2 regions of the Acidihalobacter yilgarnensis genome follow, and region 2 is predicted to be linked to the other one. Evidence: predicted binding sites of a transcription regulator. Region 2 holds the regulator's gene; the other holds the start of a gene.

Region 1 (11,973 bases), 120 kb from region 2:
CGTTGCACGAAGGGGCATAGTTTGAAACTGATCAATTCCAGAGGCATGAGCATCTCCGCGGTGGTGTGTGGCATTTCGGAGGACTGCAGCTGATGCAGTCGTCTCAGGGAGAGGCGTTGCGGATCGACAAGTGGTTGTGGGCTGCGCGTTTTTTCAAGACACGCAGCCTTGCCGCATCCGCAGTCAACGGTGGCAAGGTACATCTCAACGGCGCGCGCGTAAAGCCATCTCGCGGGGTGCGGCTCGGCGATAAACTCGAGATCGTGCGTGGTGAGGAACGCTATGTCGTCGAGGTGCTGCTGCTCAGCGAACGGCGGGGGCCAGCTTCGCAGGCGCAAGGGCTTTACGCCGAGGGCGAGGGGGAGCGACAGGCGCGTGAGCGCTATGCGGAGATGCGGCGATTGGAACATGCCGGGGCGCTCGCCCCGGCACAACGCCCGGATAAGCGAGCGCGCAGGCGTATTCGCGAGCTGCGCGGGTTGGATTGATTATTCCGCTTTGTCGGAGTGGAACGATTGCGGGTGATTGCGGTCACATTCCATTGGTTCGAGGTGATCTGTAAGCGGACCCTGCATTCGAAGCAAACCCACCATAAGGAGAAAGCGGCATGTCCCGAGTGTCTACAGCAGCAAATGGAGCCGGTAAGCGCATAAAAGTCGTCGCACTGACAGTTGCAATGCTTGGTTTCGGTGCAATGGTCGGCGCGCATGCCGCCCCAAGCCCATTGGCTCAAGCTATCGCCGATGGCAAGCATATCTTCATTCACGACACCTTCGGCGGGCGTGGTACGACCTGTGAATCCTGTCATAAGGCTGCCGGCATGGGGCCGACGGTGACGCCAAACGGTCATAAATTCCCGAGTCTTTCCAATGCCGCAGCTATTTTCCCCCGCTACAGCCCGCGTGCTGGCAAGGTGATTACGATCGAGGACCAGATCCGCGGCTGTGTGGCCGGCGGCCTCGGTGGCAAACCGCCCGCGTATGGCAGCAAGACCATGCGCTCTTTAGTTGCCTATCTGACCTCGCTGTCACAGGGCAAACCCATCGACATGGGCGGCAAACCGAAATAAACGCAGCGAATCAACGAATCCCATGCTGGTTCCCGGCATGGGATTCGTGTGTCGAGTATTGGATTTTGCTATAGGCGGGCAGTCACCCGGATTCCCGCTTCAGAGTGCGGGTCTATCCAAATACGGGTTTGTTGCGGGGATGGTGCTCCCACGGGGACTCGAACCCCGGTTTTCGCCGTGAGAGGGCGACGTCCTAGACCGCTAGACGATGGGAGCTGGAAGACTGCAGCTGCGCGGAAAGGCTGGTATTATACTGGCGAATTGGATTTTCTCAAGAAGCATTCTTCCCCACCCACATCGTGAGCCTGCATCCAGCTTGAATTCACCATCCATCCCCGCATCCATCCCCGCCATCATTCCTCGCGCCGAGCACATCATCTCCCGCGCCCGGATTAGCCCAAACGCGCTGAAGGTTCTTTATCGTCTCAAGGATGCCGGTTATGAAGCCTACCTCGTGGGCGGTGGGGTGCGCGATCTGTTGCTCGGCCGGGAGCCGAAGGATTTTGATATTGCGACCAACGCGCGGCCGGAGGAGTTGCAGTCGTTGTTTCGTAACTGTCGACTGATTGGCCGTCGTTTTCGGTTGGCACATGTTCGCTACGGACGTGAAATCATCGAGGTTGCCACCTTTCGGGCACCGCACGAGATCGCGGAGAGCGACGGTGATGCGGAGCTGAGCGAGGAAGGGCGGATCTTGCGCGACAATGTATACGGGACGTTCGAGCAGGATGCCTGGCGCCGCGATTTCACCATTAACGCCCTGTATTACGATATTCGCGATTTTTCCGTGGTGGATCATGCGGGGGGGATGGGCGATATCCGCGAGGGTCTGTTGCGTCTGATAGGCGACCCGCAGGTGCGCTACCGCGAGGACCCCGTGCGCATGCTTCGCGCGGTACGTTTCGCCGCGAAGCTGGGGTTTCGGATCGAGGCAGAAAGCGAGGCGCCGTTGTTTGAACTGGCGCCCTTGCTGGCGGATGTTGCGCCCGCGAGGTTGTTCGATGAAGTCCTCAAGTTGTTTCAGGGTGGGGCGGCCGTGCAGTCCTTCGAACTGATGCGGCACTATGGCTTGTTCGGGGTGCTTTTCCCGGCAACCGAGGCGGCCTTGGCGACCGAAATCGACGGTTTTCCGCTGACTTTTTTGCGTCAGGCCTTGGAAAATACGGACCGTAGAGTGGCCGAAGGCAAGCCGGTGACGCCGGCCTTCCTATTTGCGGCCCTATTGTGGGAGCCGGTACGCCAGCGTGTACGGGACTTGAACAGTGATGAGTTGGGCGAGATACCGGCCCTGCAGATCGCGGCAGCGGAGATTAGCGCTGAGCAGACGCGCCGTATCAGCCTGCCCAAGCGCTTTAGTCTGCCGATGCGTGAGATTTGGACGCAGCAACCTCGGTTCGCACAAAGACAGGGCAAACGCCCGATGCGCCTGATGGCTCATCCTCGGTTCCGGGCGGCCTACGATTTCCTGTGTCTGCGGGCGAGGGTCGGCGAAATCGATGTGGAACTGAGTGATTGGTGGACGCGCCTGCAGGAAAGCGACGCGGAAGGTCAGCAGCAGTTACTCGAGGTCGCCGCTGCGACAGCGCGTCCCGAGGCGGGGCGCCGTCGGCGTCGTAATCGCCGCGTGCGTAAGGCCAAGCCTACCGATGCCTGAGTGCTGTCCGGCCTACGTGGCCCTGGGCAGTAACCTGGATGACCCGAAGTCCCAGATCGAACGTGCGATCATGGCGCTTGATGCCATACCACAGACGCGATTGCTGCAGCGTTCGTGCCTCTACATCAATCCGCCGATAGGACCGCAGGACCAGCCCGATTTTATCAATGCGGTAGCCCGATTGGACACGGCTTTGGCGCCTCTCGATCTGCTGGATGCGCTTCAAGCCATTGAGGCCGATCAGGGGCGGGTAAGGTCCGGCGAGCATTGGGGGCCACGCACCTTGGATCTCGATCTCCTGCTTCATGGCGACCGAACGCTGGCCATACCGCGTCTGACACTGCCGCATCCGGGCATGCATGAACGGGACTTTGTCCTGTATCCTCTCGCCGAAATTGCACCGTGGCTGGTGATTCCGGGTCTCGGATCGCTGGATGCGTTGATCGCGTGCTGTCCTTCTAGGGGGCTCTTGCCTTTGGATCGTTCTGATGGTTGAACTGCCGGGTTTCATCGCCATCGAAGGCCCGATCGGAGTGGGTAAAACGACACTTGCGCGACGGCTGTCCGAGGACTTCGAGGCCTCGTTGTTGCTGGAGCAGCCAGAAGAAAACCCTTTCCTGGAGCGTTTTTACGAGGATCCGCGGCGGGCAGCACTGCCGGCGCAGCTCAGTTTTTTGCTGACACGGGTACGCCAGATGCGAGCCATGCGCCAGAACGACCTCTTTAGCTCGACACGGATTGCGGACTTCTTGCTTGATAAGGATCGTCTGTTTGCCGAGGTAACGCTCGATGAGGATGAGCTGGCGCTGTACGAGGAGGTCTATACCCAGCTGGTATTGGATGCCCCGCGTCCAGATTTGGTGGTGTATCTGCAAGCGCCTGTAGACGTACTGTTGCGCCGGATCGAGCAGCGTGACCGCAGTTACGAACGCCTGATCGACCCGGCCTATTTGACGCGCTTATGCGCACGTTATGCCGATTTTTTCTACCATTACAATGGCGCACCGCTATTGATTGTCAATGCCAGCGAGATCGATATCGTGCGCAACGAGCGCGATTATCAGGCCTTGGTCGATGAAATTCGCACACCACCCAGCGGGCGCCGTTTCTTCAACCCCTTGCCTTTTACGATGTGATGCCATGAGTGTACAGAACGAACAAAAGCGCGTGACGGTCACCGACCTCCGGCGTGCCCGGCGTGAAGGCCGCAAAATTGCCTGTCTGACGGCGTACGATGCCGGCTTTGCCCGCCTGGTTGATGATGCGGGTGTCGATGTGATTTTGGTCGGCGATTCTCTTGGGATGGTGGTGCAAGGCCGCGAAAGCACGGTTTCCGTAACCATGGATGACATGGTGTACCACACGCGAATGGCCGCGGTGGGTCGGCGGCATGCCTTGTTGATGGCCGATATGCCATTCATGAGCTTCACCGATCCCGCCAGTGCCTTGCGCAACGCCGCTCGATTGATGCAAGAGGGGGGCGCGGAGATGGTCAAGCTTGAGGGTGGTGCCGACCAAGTGGCCGTCGTCGAACAGTTGAGCGGACACGGTGTGCCAGTCTGCGCTCATCTGGGACTACGCCCTCAGTTTGTGCACAAGCTCGGAGGATATCGGGTGCAGGGGCGCGATGCCGCAACGGCAGAGGCCCTGCGTCGAGATGCCCGTACATTGGCGGCTGCGGGAGCTGAGTTATTGTTGCTCGAATGTGTGCCAGCGAGTCTGGCGGCCGAAATCACTGAAATGGTAGATATCCCGGTGATCGGTATCGGTGCTGGCTCGGCCTGTGATGGCCAGATATTGGTTCTGCACGATGTTTTGGGCATCACGCCCGGAACGCCCCCGCGCTTCAGCCGGAATTTTATGCCGGGTCACGAGGGAGTGGGGGATGCCTTGCGCGCTTACGTTGAGGCGGTGCGTGAGGGGCGCTTCCCGGCTCCCGAACACGGTTTCTGAGCCCATGCGCGAGACGGGAAGACCTCTGGAACTCCGCAGCATCGTGCGTGGGTGGCGTCTGCAGGGCGAGCGCGTTGCGCTAGTACCGACGATGGGCAATTTGCACGACGGTCATCGTGCATTGATCCGCGAGGCTCGACAACGGGCAGATCGCGTGGTCGTGAGCATCTTTGTCAATCCGCTGCAATTCGACCGCCCCGAGGATCTGAATAGTTACCCGCGCACGCTAGAGGCGGATCGGGCCATTCTGGTACGCGATGGTGTCGATTTGCTGTTCTCGCCAGATGCGGAAACGCTATACCCGGGTGGGCTGGCGCTTGCTACCCGCGTCAGCGTGCCAGGCTTGGGTGATATCCTGGAGGGGGAGCGCAGACCAGGACACTTTACTGGCGTGGCTACCATCGTGTGCAAGCTCTTCAACCTAGTGCAACCGGACGAGGCTGTATTCGGAGAGAAGGACTACCAGCAGTTGTTACTGGTGCGTCGGATGGCTGCCGATCTAGACATCCCGGTCCGTATTCACGGTGTGCCCGTCGTTAGGGCGGAGGATGGCCTGGCACTGAGTTCGCGCAATGCGCGCCTTGACGAAGAAGCTCGGCGGCGCGGGGCGATACTGTATCAGAGCTTGGGCCGTGCCGAGACGCTATTGCGGCGTGGCGGCGCAATCGAAACCATCGAGCGTGCCGCCACCGATGCCTTAAACCGAGCGGGTTTCAAGGTCGAATACGTGGCCATTCGCCACGCAGAAGACCTGTCTTCTGGCAGTGCCGGTGCTGCGCCCTTGGTCATTCTTGCCGCTGCCTGGCTGGGCGGTGTGCGCCTGATTGACTGTCTCCCAGTCGTCTAGCTCAGTTAGTTACACCCCTGTGTAGCCACTACCCGGTGGGCGCCGCCGTCGGGTGACTTGATGTGCCTCATCGTTCCACCCGCGATGTCCACGCCATGCGTGTCGAATTGTGACAAAAATGTGAAGGCGGAAACATTCATAAGAATTTCTTGTCGAAGAAGCCGTGACCGGATAGTTGTAAGCGCCTGAGTTGAAGGCTGTTGCTGGGTTTTGGTCAAGGATTGACTAAGCTCAATCTGTTCGGATGGTGTTCAACTATTCCTGGCAGGTGACGATATAAGGATAAAAGCGTTGTATGGGCCGCGATAGCGTTTGATATACCCGTAGCGCCAGGCTTACCACAATACTGATAACCAGCCCCGGCTAATCGCCGGCGGTATACGGAAGGATGGGCGATACCCACATGACGAGCGAATCGATGGGTAATGGAATTTGGGCCGGAGGCACGGTCCTCCCATGGGGAGGGGCGATTGTGGCATTGCTGGTATGGGGAGAGCCCCGTTCGCTTACCCTCGGTGTCGCCGTATTGATGACGTTGATCTGGATCTGGCGTGCGCGCGGAATGCCCGCTGCACCATTGGCGCCCGAAGTGCGGCCCTCAAAACCGAAGTCCGAGGAGGGGGGGGATCACTTGGTTACCAACCGAGAATCCGATGCCTTGGCCATCGCTCAAGCATTACAGATTGTGGCCCGCCAGATCGATACAGCCAAAGCCCAGACTGAAGAGGGGATTAACGCCCTGGTCGGTCAATTCGACAGCCTGCAGGGGCGTCTGGATCAGGCGGTACAGACCGCGGCATCGATCGTGAGCGCGGAACCGGTTGGCGCGCCCGCGGGCGCGCACAGCGACTTCGAGCGTAACGAGTCCGATCTCAAATCCGTATTGAGTACCTTGGAGGCGACCGGAGAGCGCAGGCGTTCGCTGGCACAGGCGCTGGAGGGACTGGACGCTTACGCAGAGGCCTTGCGCGGCATGACTGGTGAAGTCGAGGTTATTGCCTCGCGCACCAATCTGCTGGCATTGAATGCGGCAATCGAAGCGGCGCGGGCGGGTGAACAGGGCCGTGGATTCGCCGTGGTTGCGGAGGAAGTGCGCAAATTGTCGGGGTTGTCGACCAACACGGTGCGCCGTATGGCAGAGAAGATTCAGAGTATTACCGACTCGTTGGCAGGTATCGGCAGCTCGGCTGCGGCATCGGGCGAGGCTGATCAGGAAGCGATGACGGCCGCCGATACGGCAGTTAATGCAGTGCTCACGCGTTTCCGTCAATTCGCAGAACAAACGCGGACCTCGGCTGAGGTGGTGCATCGGGAAAACGATGGCATTCGCATGGATGTCGCACAGATGCTGGTTTCATTGCAGTTTCAGGACCGCGTGAGCCAAATTCTTGAGCACGCGGAATCGAGCTTGAATAGCTTGGGCGGCTTGCTCGACCAGTACGCACCAGGGACTGCGGATGTGCGTGTCGTGATTGAGCAATGGCTGGCTGAGGTGGAGCGTAGCTATACCACTGACGAACAGCGCCGCAATCATCGAGGCGATCAGGGCGCGCATGTCGATACAGGTGACGTCACTTTCTTCTGAGTGAGTGTGGCGGACGAATTTAATAATTGATGATTAATTAATGACGGGTCGGGAGCGATGGAATGCCTAAGACGGTGATGATTGTGGATGACTCCGCTTCGCTGCGTCAGGTCGTGAAAATGGCACTGACGGGAGCGGGATACGAGGTCATGGAAGCAGGTGATGGCCAGGAGGCACTGACCAAGCTTGAGGGTAAAAAGGTCCAGCTGGTTATCAGCGACGTGAATATGCCACGCATGGACGGTATTACCTTCGTCAAGCAGCTCAAGCAGCGCCCCGAATATCGCTTCGTGCCGGTCATTATGCTGACCACGGAAGGGCAGGATGCGAAAAAGGAGGAGGGGCGTGCAGCCGGCGCCAAGGCCTGGATGGTTAAACCATTCCAGCCGGCACAGATGCTGGCAGCCGTATCCAAGCTGGTCGGGCCCTGAGCAACGGCGCATATATACCTGGGGGGATGCATGGAAATTATCGAGACGCGCACGGGAAACACCGTTCAGTTGTCATTGACCGGCGATCTCGATATTTACGGCGTCGCCGAGGTTTATGCGCGGGTGTCGCAAGGTCTCGATGAGGCCGATGGCCTCGTCCTGGATCTATCTGCCGTGGACAATATCGACGGTGCCGGCCTGCAGCTGCTGATGGCCGGCAAGCGCGAGGCGGAACGCGGCGGCAAATCGCTTCAGTTATCACAGCACAGCCCATGCGTTATTGAGGCGATCGAGTTGTGCCAGCTGGAGCGTTTTTTCGGTGATCCGCTGGTCCTCCGGCCAGTCGGAGGCAGGCGATGAACGATGGCTTCGATTGGGGCGGGGCGCTTGCAACCTTTCTGGAGGAAGCACGCGATCTGCTGATCCAGATGGAGGCCATTCTGCTTCGGCTTGAGGAGGCGGAAGCCGATCCCGAGGACGTCAATGCGCTGTTCCGTGCGGCGCACACGGTTAAAGGCTCAGCCGGGCTGTTCGGTCTCGACGAAGTGGTCGCCTTCGGACATGAGATGGAAAGCGTGTTGGACCGGGCCCGCGACGGCACCCTTGCACTTTCTCCCCCCTGGATCAGCTTACTGATCAGGTGTACGGACCATCTCGGCATACTTGTGGACTGTGCAGCGGAATCCCGTGCCTTGGACGAGGCACGGCAAGCACAAGGACGCGAGCTGGTGACGGCTTTGCATGGTGGTGAGTCGGTCGCGACACCAGAAGATGTCGTGTCCGTACAGCGCGCAGAGTCACCCGAGGCCGCACCTCAAACCCAGGCCGGACGGCATGAGTTGATTGCTGCCGGCGATGCGGTCGAATCGGCGATTCAATCCTGGACCCGCGCGCCGGATCCCGAGGGTTGGCATCTGTCACTGCGATTTGGCGATGAAACCTTCCGTAATGGCATGGATCCGCTGTCCTTCATCCGCTATCTGAAATCGCTGGGCCAGCTGGTGGGCGTCGAGGTGCTGCCCGACCGAATTCCGGAAGGCGATTATGATCCGGAGTGTTGTTATCTGGGTTTTGAGATTCATTTTCGGGGGGAAGTCAGTAAGCAGACACTGGAGGATGTCTTCGAGTTCGTCAGGGAGGATTGCGAACTTCGCATTCTGCCTACGGCGAGCAAGGCTGACGAGTTTCTAGCGTTACTCCAGTCGCTGCCGGAGGACGATCTTCGGCTCGGCGAGATTTTGGTCAAAGTCGGCACCGTGACCGAGCGCGAGTTGACCGAGGCCCTATCCGCCCAAGCGACGGCCGAAGACCCAGAGCCATTAGGGTATATTTTGGTCGAACAGGGTGCCGTGCAATCGCCCATCGTTGAGGCGGCATTGGCCAAGCAACACAAAATTAAGGAGGTCAAGGCTCGCGAGACGCGTTCGGTCAGAGTCCAGGCCGACAAGCTGGACGCCCTCATCGATCTGGTGGGCGAACTGGTGATCGCAAGTTCTGCGGTACGCTCCCTCAGCGCGGTCAATCCCGACTCGCCTCAACAACAAGCATCGGTGGAGGTTGGGCGTCTCGTCGAGCTGATTCGCGAAGGTACGTTGCGTCTGCGCATGGTCGAAATCGGTGAAACGTTCGCGCGGTTTCATCGCATTGTGCGCGATACAGCTCATGAGTTGGGTAAAGAGGTTGCGCTGCAGATCGAGGGTGGCGATACCGAACTTGATCGCACCATGGTGGAAAAAATCGCCGATCCCCTGACGCATATGGTGCGCAATGCCATTGACCATGGAATCGAAATGCCCGATGTCAGACTGGCGCGGAGCAAGCCCGAGAAGGGCACGATCCGGCTGGCCGCATTTCACGATTCAGGTAGCGTGGTGATCGAGGTGAGCGACGACGGGGCAGGTCTGGATCCAGCACGTATCCGGAATAAGGCACTCGCGCGTGGGTTGATTACGGAAGACGAGATATTGTCGACGCATGCGTTGTATCAGCTGATTTTCGAGCCCGGATTTTCCACCGCTGAACAGGTGAGCAATCTATCCGGACGGGGAGTTGGCATGGATGTCGTCAAAAAAACAGTCGAAGGCTTGCGCGGTAGCATCGATATCGACAGTGCACTCGATGGCGGCACTTCCGTTCGTTTGAGACTACCGCTCACGCTCGCGATCATTGATGGTTTCTTGCTTGGTGTGGGCGATTCGAAATTTGTCTTGCCGCTGGACATCGTGGTCGAGTGTATCGACCTCGAACGGGTCGAACAGCGCTCGGCCCATGGCGCCTATGTACGAGTACGCGACGAGGTAATTCCTTATCTTCGTATCGCGGATTTCTTCGGCCTGACTTCTCGCGATCATGGTCGTGAAAGCCTGGTTGTGGTCCAGGCCGGTGGTCGGCGGTTCGGATTGGTGGTCGATGACCTGCTGGGTGAATTGCAGACGGTGATCAAGCCACTGGGGGATTTGTTCGAACACCTCAAGGGCATCAGTGGCTCGACGATTCTGGGGAGTGGGGAACTCGCTTTGATTTTCGATGTGGCGGGCTTGAGCCAACTGGCGACGCAGAGAGACGAGGGACCTGGGTTGCGGCGTGAATCGACACCCGGTGGGGAAATGGTACGTGGCTAAGGTAGTCGGAGAACCCAGCCAGGACGGGGTAATAATCCAATATTGCGACATGCAAGCGAGGGGACTATGTCATTCAGGAATTTGAAAATAGGTGTCCGATTGGGCATCGGTTTCGGGGTGCTGCTGGCCTTGCTCGTGATCGTTGCGGGCATGGGGGTGCGCGAGATGTCCATGATCAAGCAGGGGACGGATCGGATTGCCCAGCACGACTGGGTCAAGGCCAAACTCGTGATGCAGGTTAAGGACGAAATCCTGGAGGACGAAGCCGATTTTCAGGGCGTGCTGCTGTCGACTGACGCGACACAGCAGGAGCAATTAACGGCGCGCTTGGGAGTTCACGAAACGCAAATAGGAAAGCGTCTAGGCCAGCTCGATGAACTTTTGAAATCGCCTCCGGGGCGGGAGATGCTGGCCTTGATACGTCAGCATCTCGATAGGCTCGGCGTTATCAAGGCAGAAGCCCTCCGATTGATGAAGACGGGTGAAGTCGCACAAGCGGCGAGCCATTTTTCCAGCCAAGGCCTACCGCTCGTCGACACCTTGCGTACGAGTCTCAACCAGCTGACGGTCCTGCAACAGCAGCACCTCGATCACTCGTATCAGCAGGCGAACGCGGTTTATCACGAGTCCCGGATCATGGCGATCAGCGTCATTCTGATCGGATTGTTGCTCGGAGTCGGCTTCGCATGGGTCACGACACGTAGCATCACGCGACCGATTAGGGAAGCGGTGAACGTCGCCAACCACCTGGCGGATAACGACCTGAGTATCTCCATCGAAGTGGCATCGAGTGACGAGACCGGGCATCTGCTGGCTGCCATGCGCACCATGGCGGAGAATCTTGCAGGCGTGATCGCCGAGGTGCGTAGTGCCGCGGATTCGCTCTCCAGTGCTTCCGAAGAAGTGAGCGCGACCGCGCAGGCAGTCTCGCAGGCATCCACCGAACAGGCTGCGAGTGTGGAAGAAACTACCGCCTCCATGGAGGAAATGGGCGCCTCGGTCACCCAGAATGCCGAGAATGCGAAAATTACCGATGGCATGGCCGGCGAGGCAGCGCTCAAAGCGACCGAAGGTGGACAGGCCGTCGAACAGACGGTGCGTGCGATGAAGGACATCGCTGAAAAAATCGGTATCGTCGACGATATTGCCTACCAAACGAACCTGCTGGCGCTCAATGCCGCCATCGAGGCTGCACGTGCGGGCGAGCATGGCAAAGGCTTTGCCGTCGTAGCGGCCGAGGTGCGCAAGTTGGCCGAACGCAGTCAAGTAGCGGCTCAGGAGATTGGCCAGCTCGCGACGAGCAGTGTGGGGTTGGCTGAACGGGCAGGTCATCTGCTGGGCGAAATCGTACCAGGCGTGCGCAAGACCTCCGATCTGGTACAGGAAATTGCCGCTGCATCCGACGAACAGAGCAGTGGCGTCGGGCAGATCAACGTGGCGATGAATCAGCTCAGCCAGGCAACGCAGCAGAACGCATCTGCCTCCGAGGAGCTGGCGGCTACTGCGGAAGAGCTCAACGGTCAGGCTGAGCAACTCCAGCAGATCATGTCCGTTTTCAAGCTGCGCGCCCAGCGTATCGCCGAACGGACGAACTCCGCTACACAGGCGAAGCAGCGGCTCAAACTCGAAAAGTCACCGCAGGAATCGAGACGAGCTGCGTCTAGCATCAAAGACGATGGTGATCTGCCGGAAGAAGGCGAGTTTGTGCGCTTTTAAGTGGAGGTAGCGATGGCCAACCCATTAGAGCTCGCAAACGGGCGGCAAGTAGCGCTCGCCGAGGGTGACGTGCCCGATCAGGCGGAACAGTATTTGA
Region 2 (11,973 bases):
ACCGAAGGTGGCGGCGGCGGCCGGCGCGGCTTTCGTTGGCGATCCGGCGTCGTCGCTGGACGCCGCCCGGTATCGGCAGGCACCGAAGGGTGCAGAGGTTCGATTTCGTCCGCCACGTTGCGAGCACCTACATCGTCGCCAGCTCGGCCCATTCTTCCTCGTTGAGGAGCTTTTCGACATCGACCACGATGATCAGCTCCTTATCTCGCGACGCGACGCCCTGGATGTAACGCGCAGCCTCCTGATTACCGACACTGGGGCTAGGATCGATCTCATCCTGCCGGATACGTACAACTTCGGCGACCCCGTCGACCAATATGCCAACATCCTGGCCGGCGGCCTCAAGCACGATGATACGACTGGAATCGTCGGGCTCAGTGAATTCGAGACCCAGGCGTTGACGGGCATCGATGACGGTTACCACATTCCCTCGCAGGTTGATGATACCGAGTACGTATTCGGGCGCGCCGGGGACCGGCGATATTTCGCCCACACGCAACACTTCCTGCACCCGCATCACATCAAGCGCATAGACCTCGCCGCTGAGGAAAAAAGTCACGCACTGCAACTCATCCACCTTATTGACTCCACTCTTCTCTGCCATCGTCTTGTCCTCACCCGTCGGGCGTTATTTTCGCACCATGATTTCATCCACCCCTGCCACTCTGCGTGATCTCGGCCGCGAGGGACTCGATATCCAATAGGGCACACATCTGACTGGTCACGGTCCCGGCCAACCAGCGGCGGGAAGTTCGCTCCGTACGCCAGCGCACCGCATCCGCCTGCAGTGACACCACTGCGTCAACGCGATCGCAACACAGCCCCCAGCGCCCATCCTCTACCATTAGAATACGACTATAGATGCCATCCGCCTCGCCGTTTCGCACCTGTTCCTCCCGCTGCGACAGACGGTCGCGGGGAAACACCAGTTTGGCCGTATCAATAATCCCGGCCTGACGCCCGTCGAAGGACATCAAACCCATGAACCAAGGTGGGCGCCCAGGAGTCTGCGTCACGTGTTCGCCCCAGGGAATAATGCGCGTCAGTTTGACAAGCGGCACGGCCAACTTGAGGCCGCCGACGAAGAACAACAAACACTCAAAGCCCTGTTCCGCCCACTCCGGCACTGCTTTCAATCTTTCTACCGGCGCCGGAGTAACAACCACTTGCGACGTAACCGTGGGCACCAATGCCATACCAGGCTTGACCGCGGGCTCGGTGGGCAGCGGCGTCGGCACCGGTGAAGGCAAGGGCACCAGCTCGGCCACGGGCGCAGGCGCCACTGCTACCTCTGCAGAAGGATTGAGCAACCCATCCAGGTAAGCACTTAGAGCCAATTCCTGGGTGAAAAGCGCTCCAACTTTGGCTTGCGTCTTATCCACGGATCGCCTCGCGCAAAGAATGAATATTGCCACCCAGCGGGGTCTGCTCCAGCAGCCAGTCCAGCAACTGCGCATAAGCCTTGCTGCCCCGCGAAGACGGCTTCATCGTGGTCAGCGGCTGTCCGGCGCGGCTGGCTTCACGAAACTGCGTATCCACCGGTATCACGCCGGGCCATATCTCATCCGGATGATCACCGCGCAACTGGCGGAGTGTTTCGATCGAGGCGCGCGTGCGGCGGTCAAACAGGGTCGGCACCAGGGTGACATCCAAGGCGCGAGTACGCGAGCGCTGCACCATGCTGACCGTCCGCAACATACGCTCCAAACCCTTGAGGGCCAGAAATTCTGTCTGCACCGGCACCAGCAGGTGCTGACAGGCCGCCAATGCATTGACCATAAGCACACCGAGCATCGGCGGACAATCCATCAATACCCAGGAGTAGTGGGCACGCAGCATGGCGAGCGATTCAGCCACCACCAAGCCCATACCCTCCCGCCCGCCCAACTGCCGATCCAATGTCGCCATAGCCGTGCTGGCGCAAAGCAACGACATCCCTTCGACCGATGTCTCTACGGCAAGCGGCAACGGATTGAGTGCCTGCCCTTGGGCGCGGCGTTGAAACAAGGTGTAAAGGCCACTATCGGAACCTTCCGGGTTATATCCGAAATAACTTGTCAGTGAGCCATGCGGGTCAAGATCGAGCAGCAATACACGCTCGCCGGCACGCGCGAGAAGCCCCCCCAGACTAACCGTCGTGGTCGTCTTGCCCACACCACCTTTTTGATTAGCCACCGCCACGATGTTCATGATCGATTTCCCCCAACACCAGCGGTCTTTCCTGCGCTATCCGTCATGTCAGCACCCGGCCTCTGAAAAAGTGCAGGAGAGCCAGTACCGGCCTGCTCCAACGCCTTGCTCGCAGCCAGTACCACCAGATCCACCCGCCGATTCTGACTTCGCCCGGCCGCCGTCGCATTGCTTGCAATCGGCTTGTATTGCCCGTACCCGACCGCAGCCATACGCTGTGGTCCAACGCCAAATTCCGCCATTAAACGCACCACCGAAGCGGCGCGCGCCGCCGATAATTCCCAATTGGAGGGAAATTCGACGCTATGTATAGGTATATCGTCCGTAAAACCCTCAACCTGAATCCGATTCGGCAAGGGTGCGAGTGCCTTCGCCACTTCCTGGATAATCTGCGTCGCCGTTGGCGCCAGACGGATACTGCCGCTCGAAAACAGAAAGTCCGTGTTGATTTTGATATCGATCCACAATCGATGGACATTTACCGATACAAGATTCTGCTTGACCAGATTACCCAAACGACGCTGAATTTCGTCACCCATGGCACGAATCGCAGCCTCGGTGGTGGCGAGTTGGTCGTCCGGCGCCTGCGCCGAACGCAGCGCAGCCGCCTGTCGCGCAGGTAGTAATGGCTTGGGCATCATCGATTGCGGAAGATTCTGCATCTCGACCGGTGCCGGAAAATTTTGCAGCGGCGTCGTTGCCGGTGGACCTGAGGCCACCACCTTGCCCTCCTGGATCGGGTCGAGCGAACGGGGCACGCTGTGGAAGGCGGCGACCAGGGACTCCGACAACACTCGATATTTGCCTACATTCACCGACGAAATCGCGTACATGACCACAAAAAAAGCAAACAACAAGGTGATGAAATCCGCATAGGAAACTAACCAGCGCTCCAGGTTTTCATGTTCAACCGCTTTTTTCCGTGATCGACGCGCCATGGCCTAACCTCCGTATGCCCGATTCATTGCACATACCCCTGCAACTTGGCCTCGATCGCGCGCGGGTTCTCTCCTTCCGCAATGGCAGCAAGACCCTCTATGGTCATTTCGCGCACCTTGCTCTGACGGTGGATAATGGATTTAAGCTTGTTCGCGATGGGCAACAAAAACAAATTAGCCGCACCAACGCCATAGATCGTCGCCACGAAAGCCACCGCGATACCGGCACCAAGCTTGGTCGGATCGGCAAGATTTTCCATCACATGGATCAATCCCATCACCGCACCCAAAATACCCACGGTCGGGGCATAGCCACCGGCTGCCTCGTAAACCTTCGCGGCATGCATCAGCTGCTCCTCCGTCGCATCCAGCTCTACCTCCAACACGCTGCGGATGGCCTCCGGCTCACGACCGTCGACCAGCATCTGCAAACCCTTGCGAGCAAACGGCTCCTCCAGCGCATCCGAGACACCTTCGAGCCCGAGCAGACCCTCGCGGCGCGCGATCTGGCACCATTCCACAATCGATTCGATCTGTCGCTCCGGTTCGATCGACGGTGGCTTGAAGACCCACAGCCCCATCCTGACCGCACGCCAAAAGACCGGCAGGGGGCTCTGCAGCAACACGGCACCCAACGTCCCGCCCATCACGATGATGAAGGCGGTCAGCTGCAGGAGGGAGCCGATATGCCCCCCCTCGATATAATTGCCACCGATTACGGCACCCAGTGCGATCAAGATGCCCAGCAGGCTGAGTATGTCCATCACCTACTTCCTCTGGGCAAATGCCGTAAACCATCACGGGAGACCAAAACCAAGCTCCCCGCTCCCTGTATCTCGTGATCCACGACCTCGGCGTGCCGTGCTTCATCAGCCGCTGACCCACAACGTGGCCAACGACGTACCGTCAGAATGCGCCGACCAGGGCCTTGCCGCATTCATCCAGGGCCAAAACACGATCCGTCAACCCCGCCTCGGCCACCGCCGCCGGCATGCCATAAACCGTTGAACTGGCCTGATCCTGGGACCAGATCGTCGATCCGTTCCGCTTCATCAACCGAGCACCCTCCCGACCATCGGCTCCCATGCCCGTCAAGATAATGCCGAGATTGCCACCTGGATTAATGCGCTCGGCACTGGAGAAGGTGACATCCACACTAGGCCGGTAATGCAGCTCCGGAGGACTTTCACCAATACGCACACGCATCGCGCCCGGGCTGCCCTCGAGTATCATCTGCATACCGCCTGGGGCCAATAATGCGACGCCCGGACGCAAAGTCGTCTGATCCTTAGCTTCTTGAACCTCAATAGCGCACAAGCCATTGAGACGCTCGGCAAATGCAGGTGTGAATGCTGCCGGCATATGCTGAACCAGCAATAGCGGTCGACTGAAATTGGCCGGTAGGGCCATCAATACCTTCTGCAGCGCAACGGGGCCGCCGGTGGAAGTGCCTATGAGCACCAATCGGCATTGTGGCAGCTTGGCGCCAACCCGACTGATCGGCATCGGTGCGCGCGCGGCAGGCCGACCAAAAGCCGTACCGGCCGGTGGTGCGACCGGCGCCGAGCGACGACGTGCCAATGCCTTGACCCGCTGACAGAGCACTCGTCCCACCTCGCTTCGGTCACGCGCGATCTCTTCGAATTGCTTTGGGAGAAAATCGGCTGCACCGGCATCCAGCGCATCCAGCGTCGCCTTCGCGCCCTCATGTGTCAGCGATGAGAACATCAAGATCGGCCTGGGGTGGCTCGACATGATGTGTCGAGCCGCGGTAATGCCGTCCATCACCGGCATCTCGATGTCCATCGTCACGATGTCGGGTTTGTGTTCGGCGACACAGGCGACCGCTTCCCGCCCGTTGGTGGCAACCGCCACCACTTCTATATCCGGGTCGGACTCCAGCATTCCCCTGACGGCACGCCTGAAAAAGGCAGAATCGTCGACCACCAACACACGTACTTTCATCCTCAATCCTTAATGTCTGCAACCCTGCGCGTGAATATTGGCTCAGGCAGCCAACCCCTTCGCACGCATGAGCCCTGGCAAATCAAGTATCAGCGCCAGATGACCGTCTCCGGTAATGGTGGCACCAGCATAGCCGGGCACGTGACGTAATCCTGGTCCCAAGGGCTTGATGACAACCTCTTCCTGACCTAGCAGCTCGTCCACTACATAGCCCACACGCCGGTTATCTACATGGGCGACGACGACATGCCCGAGTGGGTCAACGCCCGCCGGCCCGTGCCCACCCTTGAGACGCAACCATTCACCGAGTCTAACCAGTGGCAAGGCCTTGCCACGCACCAAAATGACTTCTCGATTGTCGACAATCTTGGTTTGCGTGAGATCCATGTCCAGAATTTCGCCGATCGAACTCAAGGGAATGGCAAAAGGACGCCGCCGAATTTTGACCATCAGCGTGGGCACGATGGCCAAGGTGAGCGGCAGGCGGATGCGGATGATGGTGCCTCGCCCCAAGACGGAATCGATCTCGATGGCACCATTGAGTCCGGCGATGCGCGTCTTGACCACATCCATGCCGACACCTCGGCCGGAAACGTCCGACACCTGCTCCTTGGTCGAGAAACCCGGCCTGAAGATCAGGTCAAAGGCCTCCGTATCCGTCATCCGTTGTGACATCGTTTCGTCGATCAAGCCTTTTTCGATCGCCTTGGCGCGCAGGACTGCCGCGTCCATACCTTTACCATCATCCTCGATGACCAGCAGGATATGATCGCCCTGTTGCGCGGCCGAGAGAACCAAGTGGCCGATTACGGGCTTGCCTTGTTTACGACGATCCTCCGGCATCTCGATACCGTGATCCACCGAATTGCGCACTAGGTGAACCAACGGATCGGCGAGTGCCTCAACGAGGTTCTTGTCGAGCTCGGTGTCCTCGCCACGCAGTTCGAGGTTGACCTCCTTCTTCAAACTTTTGGCGAGATCACGTACCACGCGGGGGAATCGCCCGAAGACCTTCTTGATGGGCTGCATACGGGTATGCATCACAGCCACCTGAAGGTCCGTGGTGACCAACTCAAGGCTGGAGATGGCCCCCGCCACGCTTTCTTCCTTGATTTGTGCGCCCAGGGTCACCAATCGATTACGTACCAGTACCAGCTCTCCCACCAGATTCATGATGTCGTCGAGACGCTTGACGTCAACGCGCACCGTACTCTCCGCCGCAGGGGTGGCGGTGGCCGACGCAGGGCCATTCGCGCTGCGCGCGGCTGCGGCCTGGGTTGGGGCCGGCACATCTTTTTGTGGTGGCTGCGTCGCTGCGATCGTTGGCTCGGGCTCGGGCTCGGGCGGCACGACAACCGTCCGCTCCGCAGCTGGCGCCTCCTCTGCGGGACCGGGTGAAGCGCCCTTGCCATAAAGCTGATCCAGCAGCGCCTCGAACTCTGCCTCGCTGATGTCTTCCCCTCCGGTCGAAGCAGCACCTTCCGACTGCGTGGAAGATTCGTTTACCGCACCGGTGTGCTTACCCTGTCCATGCAACTGGTCGAGCAACGCCTCGAATTCATCGTCGGATATTTCATTGCCAGACGTCGAAGACTCCACGACCTCCGTGACTTCCTCACGCACTACACCAGACTCTGCGCTATCCGCTGCTTTGAGCATGGCCTCGAAGGCGGCATCCGTATCATCAGGCTGGGCGGGAGCGGGGGGGGAGAAGGCGGAGCAGCAACCGCGGGTGATTTCCCTGCGACCAAATCGGCGAGACGGCGCATCAGCTCAGCTTCGGCCGGCTCTGGCGCAACCCCGCCGCGCAAATTGTCGAACATGACATTCAGTGCGTCGAGCACCGCCAGAATGACGTCCATCAAGTCGCCATCCACCGTACGCTCACCCTGACGCAGTTGATTAAATACATCCTCTGAGTGGTGGCAAACGTCGACCAGCGGCGTCAGCGCCAGGAATCCGGCTCCTCCTTTGATGGTGTGGAAACCCCGAAAAATGGCATTGAGGAGGTTCGTATCCGTCGGGTTTTGCTCAAGCTCGAGCAATTGCCCGCCGAGGCCATCGAGAATTTCACCGGCCTCAACCAGGAAATCCTGCAGCAGTTCGTCATCAGCTCCGATCGTCATGTCGTCTCCAGGGCCCTTCCGGGTATGGAATATCCATGGGCATATGCTTTAAGCACGACTCAGAAACCCAGGCTAGAGAGCAAGTCATCAACTTCATCCTGCCCGCTCACGATACCCGCCTTGTCCACGCCTGGGACGGCAGGACCGAAACCCTTGCCGCTGCTGGCGTCTTCCGGAACGGTTTCCGCAGGTCGCTTGCCGTCCAACTTCACCAGACGCTCGCTCGCCACCTTGACGATACCGACCAGCCCTTCTTCGACCTCCTGCACCAGCTCGATCACCCGGCGGATCACCTGCCCGGTAAGATCCTGAAAATCCTGCGCCAACATCACGTCGGAAAGCTGCGAAGAAACCGTCGAAACCTCCTCCTTAACTTCCGTCAGAAAGGCGTCCAGGGACCCTCCCAGCTCACGAAATTCCTCCACGCTCAATTCACGGCGTTTGAATTTCGCCCACCCCTCCGAAAGAGATTCCGCACGATGACTCAATGTGGTCAACCGCGGCATGCTGTCTTCGATGGCGTTTAGCGTCCGATGCGCGGCCTGCTCCGTCAGCGTAACGACATAATTGAGCCTTTCTTTAGCGTTGGGGATTTCCTCATGCGTGATTTCAGCCACGCGGGAATCCAGTCTGAAGCTATTCAACGCCTCATGCAGATCACGCGTCAGCCGACCCAACTCATTGAAAAGGCTCCGGTCCTGCTGTGCGCCGAGAGATGACAACAGATCGCTGACGGGCCCTTCATCCCCCGCCTCCAGTGCCGACACCAACAGACGCGCCAGTACCAACCGATCGTCCCCCGTGGGTACGCCCTGCTTGCCGTCCTCATTTTTATCCACGCCCGCGTCTCTCCCGTATCCGCCTTAACCTTCGATTCGCTCGAAAATTTTGTCGATCTTTTCCTTGAGCGTCTCTGCGGAAAAGGGTTTGACCACATAACCATTCACGCCGGCCTGTGCCGCTTCGACGATCTGGTCCCGCCTAGCCTCAGCCGTCACCATCAGAACAGGTAACTTGGCCAGCTTGGGGTCCGCACGCACCGCTTTGAGCAATTCGATACCCGGCATGATCGGCATGTTCCAGTCCGTTACCAGGAAATCGAACTTGCCCGACTGCAATAATGGCAAGGCCGTACTACCGTCATCGGCCTCGGCCGTATTATTGAAACCTAGCTCTCGCAGCAGGTTTTTGATGATGCGCCGCATCGTGGAAAAGTCGTCCACGATGAGAATCTGCATGTTCTTATCCACGAAACACACTCCTTGAGATTCAATCTGCCTAACCCCGGCGGCACCTCAGGTGCGCCAGTCGACCATCCTTGCACGCAACCGTATCAGCGCCTGACTGTGGATCTGAGACACCCTCGATTCCGACACGCCCAGCACTTCCCCGATCTCGCGCAGGTTAAGTTCCTCGTCATAATACAATGACAACACCAGCGCCTCGCGTTCGGGTAGCGCACTGATGGTCCTTGCCAACGCCTGCCTGAAGTCATCGTTGGAAAGATGGTCCAGCGGCCCAGACACCCGCGTTTCACCGATTCGTCCGCCCTCACGCTCGTCATCTCCATCGCCGTCTCCGAAGGATTCCTCGAAGCTGAAGACCTGATAGCCCGTCGCGTCACGTAGCAAACGGTGATACTCCTCCAATGACACTTCCATCTCAGCGGCAACCTCGATCGCTCGTGCCGCTCGTCCGAGTCGGTTCTCCACAACACGCAGCGCGGCCGAAATTTCCCGCGCCTTGCGGTGCACCGAGCGTGGCGCCCAATCATTGCGGCGCACCTCATCGAGCATCGCCCCTCGCACGCGTATGCCCGCATAGGTCTCGAAGCTCGCGCCCTGGCCGGCATTGTAATGCTTAGCGGCCTCAATCAAACCGACGATCCCGGTTTGCACCAGATCGTCGAGCTGCACATTCGGCGGCAGTCGGTGGATCAGGTGATAGGCAATCCGTTTGACCATCGGGGCATGCTCGGCCACCAGGCGGTCAACATCAGCGGCCTCGCGCGCGGGGTACATATTCAGTCGGCCCACTGCACGTCCGCCGGGGCGGGCCCATGCACCAATCGTTCGACGAAAAATTCCAGATGCCCGCGCGAACCCGTCAGTCTGGGGAGGTTATCGGCCTTTGCCGCCAAATTCTTGAATGCCCGACCGGCCGGGCCGCCGGGGTAGAGCTCAACCACCGCCCCTTGACGCTGAACTGCCTGGCGTAGCAAAGGATCTTCCGGCACTGCGCCTAGATAATGCAGTGTGACATCGAGAAAACGGCCGCAAACCGCGGCCATCTTGCGATAAAGCGCGCTCCCTTCTTGCTCATCGCGTACGCGATTGGCCAGCACGTGGAAGCGTCCGATCTGGTGCTCCCGACTGAGCACCTTGATGAGCGCATAGGCATCCGTCATCGAAGCTGGTTCGTCACAAACCACCACGATCACCTCCTGGGCGGCCCGCGTGTAACTGATCACATCTGCCGAAATACCGGCAGGCGTATCCACGATGAGTACATCCAGTGGCAGACTCAGTTCGCTGAAGGCGCGGATCAATCCGGCATGTTCGATTTGAGATAGATCGGCCATATGCGAAATCCCGGATGCGGCCGGTACCACATGAATGCCGCGGGGCCCGCTGACGAGTATTTCATCGAGCGTGCACTCGCCACTCATCACATGAGAGAGATTCACACGCGGCTGCAGACCCAGCATGACGTCCACATTGGCTAGGCCAAGGTCGGCGTCCATGAGCATGACTTCGCGGCCCCGTCCAGCCAGCGCCACCGCGAGATTGACCGATACGTTGGTCTTACCGACACCGCCCTTGCCACTGGCCACCGCCATGACCCTGACCGGGCGCAGTTCGCGCACACGCCTAAGCCCGTCAGCTTGGTCCACAGTGTCACCCGACGTAAGCATATCGATCGCTTCCCTTGTGTTTGCATCGCCCGCCAGTAGGCAGCGGTTCCCGTTCACGACGTTTGACCAATGCCAATGCCTGACTGACGATACGCTGCACGCGAGCTGGCTCGAGGTCTTCGGCCACTCGCTGTCCGGTGCCCAGATAACTCAAGGGCAGGCCCGCACGGATAAGCGCCGAAAGCGACGCACCCAGAGCCTCGGCCTCATCGAATTTACTGAGTATCGCGCCACTCAGCGGTACGCGTCCGAAGCGGCGAACCGTCTCGCCCAATACGTCGCGCGCGGCATTCGCGGCGACAACCAGATACAGACGAATATCAGGAATTGAGGCAAGCGCCTGCAGCTCCACCGTCAGTCGCGCGTCCCTAGGCGCGATGCCCGGCGTATCGACTAGGATCAATCGCTTATCGGTCTGCCCGGCAATGATTTTTGTCAGCGCCTCGGCATCATCCGCCTGATAGACCGGCACACCGAGCAGTTGTCCCAATGTGCTCAACTGCGCCTGCGCCCCAATTCTATAGCTGTCAGTGCTGACCAGCGCTACCTGCCCTCGCCCATGGCGGATGAGATATCGCGCCGCCAGCTTGGCCAGTGTCGTGGTCTTGCCAACACCGGTCGGGCCAACGAGTGCGACCACGCCACCTTTCTGGACGATCTCGTCGCTCCCAACCGCCAGCCGCCGCCCGAGTGCCTTGAGCCCATCACGCCAAGCCTCGCGCTCATCGCGGAGCGGGCCGACGCTTTCAGCCAGCTCGCGGGCCAAATCCGAGTCCATCCCCATGCGCTCGAACTGTCGCACGACCTCGGCCCGCCGGGGCTGTTCGCGCGTAAATTCGCGCCAGGTCAGCTGCGACAGCTGGTTTTCCAGCAAACCACGCATGGAAGCGAGCTCCCGTTGCAGGGCCGCAACGGTACGCGCATCGGCATGTCCGTCCGAGGATGTCGGCCTGACCACCGGCATCGATGTCGGTCCGACTTCGGGTTTGGCTGTCACCACCTCGCTCTGGACCTGTGGAGACACATCCGGTGTGGTAATCGGCGCGGTCTCCTGCGCCGCGCCATTTACCCATTCGGCATCGAAATCAACAGCCGCAACCAGCTCGATCCCGCCGTCGACACGTCGGCTCGACAGGATGACCGCATCAGCGCCCAACTCGTCGCGCACCAGACGGATCGCCTGCCGCATCTCGCTCGCCACAAAGCGCTTGATTTTCATACCATCGATTCCTCGTTGGATCGTCCATCAACGGGCTTCCCGCCCGAATTCATCGATGCCACCCGGCGGTCTGCATCCGTTATTACGCAATACGCCGGATTCAATGGTTGCCCCCCAGGGTGGCAATGACGCGCAGGCGTTTGTTCTCTGGTATTTCTGTAAACGCCAGCACATTCAAACCGCGAACCGTGGGTCTCAACCATTTCGCCAACCAGGGACGCAGATCTGGGGATACCACCAGTACCGCGGGTTCACCTGCCATTTCCTGTCGCTGGGCGGCCTGGGCAACCGCCTGCCGAACCTGTTCGGCCAAGCCGGGCTCCAATCCGAGCCCGCCGCCCTGAAGGGATTTGTGCAATAACTGTTCCAGTGTCGGATCAAGTGTCATCAGCTTGAGTTCATCGGCCGGCCCGTATATCTGCTGGACGATCGAGCGGCCCAATGCGGCACGTGCCGCAGCCGTCAATGCGTCAGCATCTTGACTCTTGGTGGCCTGCTCCGCCATGGATTCGGCGATCGTACGCAAATCTCGGATTGGCACACCCTCCGCCAGCAGGTTCTGCAGCACCTTGAGCACAACACCGAGCGCCAGTGGTTTGGGAGTGAGGTTCTCGACCAGCT

Evidence for each region. The regulator FliA, encoded in region 2, starts transcription of late flagellar genes. The targets are predictions, from matches to a motif close to GCTAAAGTTNNNNNNNNNNCNGCCGATA.
Region 1: a site for FliA is predicted at 5,773-5,800, ahead of BI364_RS18390 (methyl-accepting chemotaxis protein). Genes of this name have one in related genera too.

The regions. Positions count from the first base shown of each region.
Region 1 covers NZ_CP017415.1:2,461,867-2,473,839, reverse strand. The annotation lists gene BI364_RS11835 (glutathione S-transferase family protein) at 1-47, opposite strand, end outside; gene BI364_RS11830 (RNA-binding S4 domain-containing protein) at 93-488, shown strand; gene BI364_RS11825 (c-type cytochrome) at 608-1,069, shown strand; tRNA gene BI364_RS11820 (tRNA-Glu) at 1,210-1,285, opposite strand; gene pcnB (polynucleotide adenylyltransferase PcnB) at 1,386-2,723, shown strand; gene folK (2-amino-4-hydroxy-6-hydroxymethyldihydropteridine diphosphokinase) at 2,716-3,219, shown strand; gene BI364_RS11805 (deoxynucleoside kinase) at 3,212-3,859, shown strand; gene panB (3-methyl-2-oxobutanoate hydroxymethyltransferase) at 3,864-4,676, shown strand; gene panC (pantoate--beta-alanine ligase) at 4,681-5,523, shown strand; gene BI364_RS18390 (methyl-accepting chemotaxis protein) at 5,996-7,108, shown strand; gene BI364_RS11785 (response regulator) at 7,171-7,539, shown strand; gene BI364_RS11780 (STAS domain-containing protein) at 7,570-7,899, shown strand; gene BI364_RS11775 (chemotaxis protein CheA) at 7,896-10,160, shown strand; gene BI364_RS11770 (methyl-accepting chemotaxis protein) at 10,227-11,876, shown strand; gene BI364_RS11765 (chemotaxis protein CheW) at 11,889-11,973, shown strand, end outside.
Region 2 covers NZ_CP017415.1:2,339,252-2,351,224, forward strand. The annotation lists gene BI364_RS11205 (chemotaxis protein CheW) at 128-604, opposite strand; gene BI364_RS11210 (chemotaxis protein CheW) at 648-1,382, opposite strand; gene BI364_RS11215 (ParA family protein) at 1,375-2,190, opposite strand; gene motD (flagellar motor protein MotD) at 2,187-3,128, opposite strand; gene BI364_RS11225 (flagellar motor protein) at 3,152-3,892, opposite strand; gene BI364_RS11230 (protein-glutamate methylesterase/protein-glutamine glutaminase) at 4,035-5,093, opposite strand; gene BI364_RS11235 (chemotaxis protein CheA) at 5,136-6,752, opposite strand; gene BI364_RS19315 (Hpt domain-containing protein) at 6,716-7,219, opposite strand; gene BI364_RS11240 (protein phosphatase CheZ) at 7,279-8,058, opposite strand; gene BI364_RS11245 (chemotaxis response regulator CheY) at 8,083-8,457, opposite strand; gene BI364_RS11250 (RNA polymerase sigma factor FliA) at 8,515-9,240, opposite strand; gene BI364_RS11255 (MinD/ParA family protein) at 9,243-10,133, opposite strand; gene flhF (flagellar biosynthesis protein FlhF) at 10,117-11,352, opposite strand; gene flhA (flagellar biosynthesis protein FlhA) at 11,453-11,973, opposite strand, start outside.